Linked DNA regions of Euzebya sp.. The protein of the gene in region 1 interacts with the protein of each later gene in a pairwise test. Links are inferred from orthologs where the notes say so. Each region holds a gene or a part of one and is shown in the gene's direction. Other genes may lie near its edges.

Region 1 (3,147 bases):
CCGGCCGTCAGCGGCGAGCTCGTCATCGACGGGACGACCGTGACCGACGTCACCGTCGAGGCCGACTTCACCCAGATGGTCTCCGACGTCCCCCGGCGCGACGACGCGATGAAGCGGGCCATGGGTGTGGACGCGCACCCGACCGGGACCTTCACCCTCACCCAGCCCGTCGACCTGGGCGAGATCCCCGCCGAGGGGGAGACGATCACCTTCACCGCCGTGGGGGACCTGACCGTCAACGGCATGACGAACCCCGTCGAGGTGGCGGTGGAGGCCCAGATCGCCGACGGGAACCTCCTCGCGGTCGGCCGTTCCCCCGTGGTCTTCGCCGACTACGGGATCCAGGCGCCCCAGGCCGGGCCGGTCATCTCGATCGCCGACGAGGGGACGATCGAGCTGCAGCTCTGGTTCACGCCGGAGGCCTAGCTCACACCGCCTCGGTCTGGGACGCCCGGCGCCCCGGCAGCTCCCGGTCGAGCATCAGCAGCGCCGACGCGTCGCCCCCGATCATCCGGAGCTCGGCGACGATCGTGCGGACCGCGGACTCCTCGTGCACCTGCTCGTCGAGGAAGCGGGTCAGCAGCGGGACGCTGCGGTAGTCGCGCGCCTCGGTCACCTTGCCGTACAGCTCGGCGATCGCGGCGGTGACCTTCTCCTCGTGCGCCAGGGCGGCCTCGAACGCCGCGACCGCGTCGGTGAAGTCGTGCGCCGGTGCTGACAGGGCCCGCAGGACGACCTGCCCGTCCCGGTCGAGCACGTGGTCGATGAAGATGTCGGCGTGCTCGCGCTCCTCGGCGGCCTGCGCGCGGAACCAGCGGGCCATGCCGGTCAGGTCGCGGGACTCCGCCCAGATGGCGAGCTGGAGGTAGGCCTGGGCCGATTCCTGCTCCAGGGAGATCTGGTGGTTGAAGGCATCGAGGAGCTCGGGGTCCATGGCCTGACGCTAGCGCACCCCGGCTCGGGCGGGCCGCGACCGGGCCGGGTGGGCAGGTGTCCATGCGGCCGACGGCGCGGCCCCGTCCCCCCACGGGATCGCGGGGCTACACTCGCACGACGCGGCGGCCCCGACCGTCGCTGACCGACTTCCCCGGACACCCGTCTTGTCGACTCCTCCCCAGCAGCTCAACACGCTCCCCCTGTTCGGCCGTGACATCGCGGTCGACCTGGGCACCGCGAACACGCTCGTGTACGTGCGCGGCCGGGGCATCGTGCTGAACGAGCCGTCGGTCGTGGCGATCAACACGAAGAACGGCGCGATCCTGGCCGTGGGAGCCGAGGCCAAGCGGATGATCGGCCGCACCCCCGGGCACATCGTCGCCATCCGGCCGCTGAAGGACGGCGTGATCGCCGACTTCGACGTGACCGAGAAGATGCTCAACTACTTCATCCGGAAGGTGCACCGGCGCCGCTACATGACCTGGCTCAACAAGCCGCGCGTCGTGGTGTGCGTCCCCTCCGGCATCACCGGCGTGGAGCAGCGGGCGGTCGAGGAGGCCTCGATCCAGGCGGGCGCGCGGGCCGCCTACATCATCGAGGAGCCGATGGCCGCAGCGATCGGTGCCGGGCTCCCGGTGCACGAGCCCGCCGGGAACATGGTCGTCGACATCGGGGGAGGGACGACCGAGGTGGCGGTGATCTCCCTCGGCGGGATCGTGACGTCGGCGTCGATCCGCATCGGCGGGGACGAGCTCGACGAGTCGATCATCAACTACGTCAAGAAGGAGTACAGCCTGATGCTCGGCGAGCGGACGGCTGAGGAGATCAAGATGGCCATCGGCTCGGCCTTCCCGATGCCGGAGGAGTCCCACGCGGAGATCCGCGGCCGCGACCTGGTCAGCGGGCTGCCGAAGACGATCATCATCTCCGCCGAGGAGATCCGGCGGGCCATCGAGGAGCCGGTCAACTCCATCGTCGATGCGGTGAAGAACACGCTCGACCGCACCCCGCCCGAGCTCGCTGCGGACATCATGGACAAGGGGATCGTCCTCACCGGTGGCGGTGCGCACCTGCAGGGCCTCGACGAGCGGCTGAAGCACGAGACGGGGATGCCCATCCACGTGGCCGACGCGCCCCTCAACTCCGTCGCGATCGGCTCCGGCAAGTGCCTGGAGGAGTTCGAGGCCCTGAAGCGGGTGCTGATCAGCTCCTCGCGGCACTGATCGAGTCGTGAACCGGCGGCGGACGCTGGTCGGGGCGCTCGTCCTGATCGCCCTGGCCTTCATCACCCTCGACTTCCGCGAGACGGGCGGACCGGTGGGTGCGCTGCAGCGCGGCGCGGACGCGGTGTTCTCACCGGTCCAGAGCGGCTTCGCGTCGGTCGTCCGGCCGGTCGGCGACTTCTTCGGCTCGATCCTCGAGATCGGCACGCTCCGCAGCCGCATCGAGCAGCTCGAGGCCGACAACGAGGCGCTCCGCGAGGAGCTGCTGGTGCAGGCCGACCTCGAGCGCCGCCTGTCCGAGGCCGAGGCGCTGCTCGACATGTCGGCAGAGCGGACGGTCGACCTGGTCGGCGCGCGGGTGATCGCCGCGCCACCGGGCACCTTCGAGCGCTCGATCCTGATCGACGTCGGCGCGTCCGAGGGCGTCGTCGACGGGATGGCGGTGGTGAACAGCCGCGGCGTCGTCGGGGTGGTGGTCGAGGTCACCGCCACGCGGGCGCGGGTCAACCTCCTGTCCTCGACCGAGGGTCGCATCACCGTCCGCGTCGCGCAGTCCGGCGACCGCGGCCTGCTGACCGGCCGCGGCAGCGACCTGCTCGAGCTCGAGATGGTCGACGCGGATCCGCGGTTCCCCACCGACGAGACGCCGGTGGTGGTCACCCAGACCTTCCAGGGGTCCCTCATCCCCGGCGGGCTGCCGGTGGGGGTGGTCGAGACCCCACCTGACGGGGACTTCCAGGGCGAGCGCTTCTACGAGGTGCGGCCCTACGTGGACTTCAGCGCCCTGTCCACGGTCGCCGTCGTGGTGGCAGGCCGCGAGAGCGACGGCCAGTTCGACGAGGGCGAGATCATCGACGTGCCGGAGCTGGTCCCCGCGCCCACCGTCGAGCCGCGACCCAACGCGGAGGGCACGCCGATCCCCGGCGTCGACGTCCCCGCCCCGGCGACCGAGGCACCGCAGCCCGGGGCCTCACCCACCGCGGGTGCA
Region 2 (3,135 bases), on another replicon or contig:
CGGTCGTCCGCGCCACCGTCGGCGAGACCACCTTCCTGCTGGACGGCGACGGCGTGGTCGTCGAGTCCCTCCCCGCCGGTGCGGCGCCCGGCAGCGCGGTGACCCTGGACGACGCCGTCGACGCCCTGCCGACCGTCGAGGTGGTCACGCCGCCGAGCGTCGGGTCACGCGTCGCCGACCCGGATCTGCAGGCCGTCGCCGCCGTCGCCGCCGCCATGCCCACCGTCGTCGCGGACTGGGTGGTCGCCTACACCGGCGTGGGGGAGGGGCAGGTCGACGCCATCCTCCACATCCCCACCGAAGACGGCACCGTCGAGCTGGTCGCCCACCTGGGCCGCGCCGAGGACGTCAGCGCCAAGGCCGCGACGATCGCCGCGCTGGTCGCCGAGACCATCGGGAACGGCACCACCCCGCAGGCCTTCGACGTCCGCATCCCCGACCGCCCCGTCGTCCGCACCTGATCCGTCGTCGCGCGCCCTCCGGGCGACCCGCGACCACCGCCGGACGGCCGCGCTGCCGTACCGGAGCGCGCGGCTGAGGTGCAGTTCGGCCGCTCAGGCTGTCGACGTGCACATCGTCGAGGTGTTCCGCCGACGCCGACGCCGGGTCCGGCCAGCCCGGGCACGGATCCCACCGAGGCCGGGCACGACCCTCACCTCTCCATCCGCACGTCGTCGGGTCTCGGCCAGCTCGGACCTGCACATCGTCCGGCACCCTCCGGGGCATCGTGCAGGTGCCGGCGCCACAACCCCGACGACGGGCGTCCAGGTTCCCCGGCCATCCGGGCAGGGCAGGGTTGAGTTGACGCCTCCAGACCCTCTGAGTAAGGTCTGTCCAGTCAAGAGGTTTACATAACTATAACCCTCTACTTGAGGGTGAGGGTTCTCCCGGACCCGAACATGCCCCGCCAGAGACCCCCGTGGTCCCCCGGCGGGCTTCCCCCATGGACCGTCCGAAGACCGTGCCGGCAGAGCACGGGTGACAAGGAGAAGCGAGTGGCCGCACCCCAGAACTACCTGGCCGTCATCAAGGTGGTGGGCATCGGCGGCGGTGGCGTGAACGCCGTCAACCGGATGATCGAAGCAGGCCTGAAGGGCGTGGAGTTCATCGCGGTGAACACCGACGCGCAGGCGCTGCTGATGTCCGACGCTGACGTGAAGCTCGACGTCGGGCGTGAGCTCACCCGCGGCCTGGGCGCCGGCTCCGACCCCGAGGTGGGGGAGAAGGCCGCCGAGGAGCACCGCGACGAGATCGAGGAGGTGCTGAAGGGCGCCGACATGGTCTTCGTCACCGCTGGCGAGGGCGGCGGCACCGGCACCGGCGGCGCGCCGATCGTGGCGGACATCGCCAAGGGCCTCGGCGCGCTGACCATCGGCGTCGTCACCCGGCCGTTCTCCTTCGAGGGCAAGCGCCGCGCGATGCAGGCCGAGCACGGCGTCGAGCGGCTCGCCGCCGCCGTCGACACCCTGATCGTGATCCCGAACGACCGGCTGCTCGAGATCTCCGACACCGAGACCTCGATGCTGGAGGCGTTCCGCCTGGCCGACGACGTGCTCCTCCACGGCGTGCAGGGCATCACCGACCTGATCACCACCCCCGGTCTGATCAACACCGACTTCGCCGACGTGTCCACCGTGATGCGCGACGCCGGCTCGGCCACGATGGGCGTCGGCAAGGCCCGCGGCGAGGGGCGTGCGCGCTCCGCGGCGGAGATGGCGATCTCCTCCCCGCTGCTCGAGGCGTCGATGGACGGCGCCCGCGGCGTCCTGCTGACGATCGCCGGCGGCTCGGACCTCGGCCTCCACGAGGTCAACGAGGCCGCCGCCGCGGTCCAGGAGCACGCCGACCCCGACGGCAACATCATCTTCGGCACCGTGATCGACGACTCCCTCGGCGACGAGGTCAAGGTCACCGTCATCGCCGCCGGGTTCAACGACAGCCCGACCACCAAGCAGCGCGAGGCACCGACGCAGATGTCGTCCCAGGCCGCAGCCACCGTCACGGCGCTGCGCCCGGGCCGTGAGCAGCCGGCGCGCCCCGACTTCGGCCGGACCGTCCGGGTCGAGTCCCCGCCGCCGCTGCCGTCGATCCTCGAGGACGACGACGAGGACGACGAGGTGTTCCGCTCCCCGTCCGAGCCCCGTCCGGCCGCCGAGTCCCGGGACGCAGAGGACGCCGACGACCTCGACATCCCCTCCTTCCTCCGCAGGTAGGCGCCCCGACCCCACAGCTCTCCGCTTCCCCATGACCACCTCACCGTCCCCCGCCATCAGCGCGGAGGCCGTTCCTCCCGCACCCCCGCGGGTGGAGACGCCGGCGGCACCCCTCACCGGGGTGCTGTCGCCGTCGGTGGCCGCTGCGCGCTACGCGTTCTCCGACTCCTCGGCCGGCACGATGTCGCCGACGGTCGGGGACGGCGACCACACCCGCCACCGCGCGGCGCTCGCCGCCGCGGTCGGCGTCGCACCCGATCGGATCGCGTGGATGGACCAGGTCCACGGCGACGTGGTCGTCACCGCGACCGCCCCCGCCGATCCGCCGCCGGCGTGCGACGGCGTGGTCACGACCGAACCCGGTCTGGGGCTGGGGGTGCTGGCCGCCGACTGCGTCCCGGTGCTCCTGGCGAGCCCGGGCGGCGTCGCCGCCGCCCACGCCGGTCGGGCCGGGGTCGTCAACGGGGTCGTCGGCGCCACGGCGCGGCGGCTGCGCGAGGTGACCGGCGACGACGTCACCGACCGCGACGTCGTGCTCGGCCCGGCCATCGGCCCGTGCTGCTACGAGGTCTCCGAGGACGTGGCTGACGAGGTCGTCGCGGCCATCGGCGGCGCCGTCGGCCGTCGGGTGCGGACCACCACGACGTGGGGGACCACGTCGGTGGACCTGCCCGGCGCGGTCGTGGCCCAGCTCGACGTGCTCGGCGTCCACCGGATCCGCCGGGCGGGCGCCTGCACCCGCTGCGGCGGGCGGGACCGCTGGTTCTCCCACCGCGCGACCCTGGCGGAGGGACGTCCGGCCGGACGCCACGCCGGCGTCGTCGTCCACCTCGCGGGGGGCCGCCGTGCCTGACCCCGAGCTCGCCGCCCGCGTGGCCGACGTCCGGCGTCGCATGGCCGCCGCCATCGAGCGGAGCGGCCG

What was found.
Region 2: the proteins of ACEQ2X_RS21590 (region 1) and ftsZ interact in binary tests that used the Escherichia coli proteins (3 or more experiments, as listed by UniProt). The link is inferred for Euzebya sp. from one-to-one orthologs.

What each region holds. Positions count from the first base shown.
Region 1 is NZ_CAXQBR010000098.1:1,610-4,756, reverse strand. Bases 297-3,129 are described here. They hold ACEQ2X_RS21590 (rod shape-determining protein), read left to right. Parts: upstream 297-1,100; coding sequence 1,101-2,159; downstream 2,160-3,129. Other genes in these bases: ACEQ2X_RS21585 (rod shape-determining protein MreC), read left to right, coding at 2,167-3,129; ACEQ2X_RS21595 (ferritin), read right to left, coding at 428-934; ACEQ2X_RS21600 (YceI family protein), read left to right, coding at 297-426. Outside these bases: more of ACEQ2X_RS21600, read left to right, coding at 1-296; more of ACEQ2X_RS21585, read left to right, coding at 3,130-3,147. UniProt on the Escherichia coli protein: Forms membrane-associated dynamic filaments that are essential for cell shape determination. Acts by regulating cell wall synthesis and cell elongation, and thus cell shape.
Region 2 is NZ_CAXQBR010000062.1:53,322-56,456, forward strand. Bases 284-3,104 are described here. They hold ftsZ (cell division protein FtsZ), read left to right. Parts: upstream 284-995; coding sequence 996-2,213; downstream 2,214-3,104. Other genes in these bases: ACEQ2X_RS13105 (cell division protein FtsQ/DivIB), read left to right, coding at 284-461; ACEQ2X_RS13115 (laccase domain-containing protein), read left to right, coding at 2,245-3,066; ACEQ2X_RS13120 (YggS family pyridoxal phosphate-dependent enzyme), read left to right, coding at 3,059-3,104. In the rest of the region: more of ACEQ2X_RS13105, read left to right, coding at 1-283; more of ACEQ2X_RS13120, read left to right, coding at 3,105-3,135. UniProt on the Escherichia coli protein: Essential cell division protein that forms a contractile ring structure (Z ring) at the future cell division site. The regulation of the ring assembly controls the timing and the location of cell division.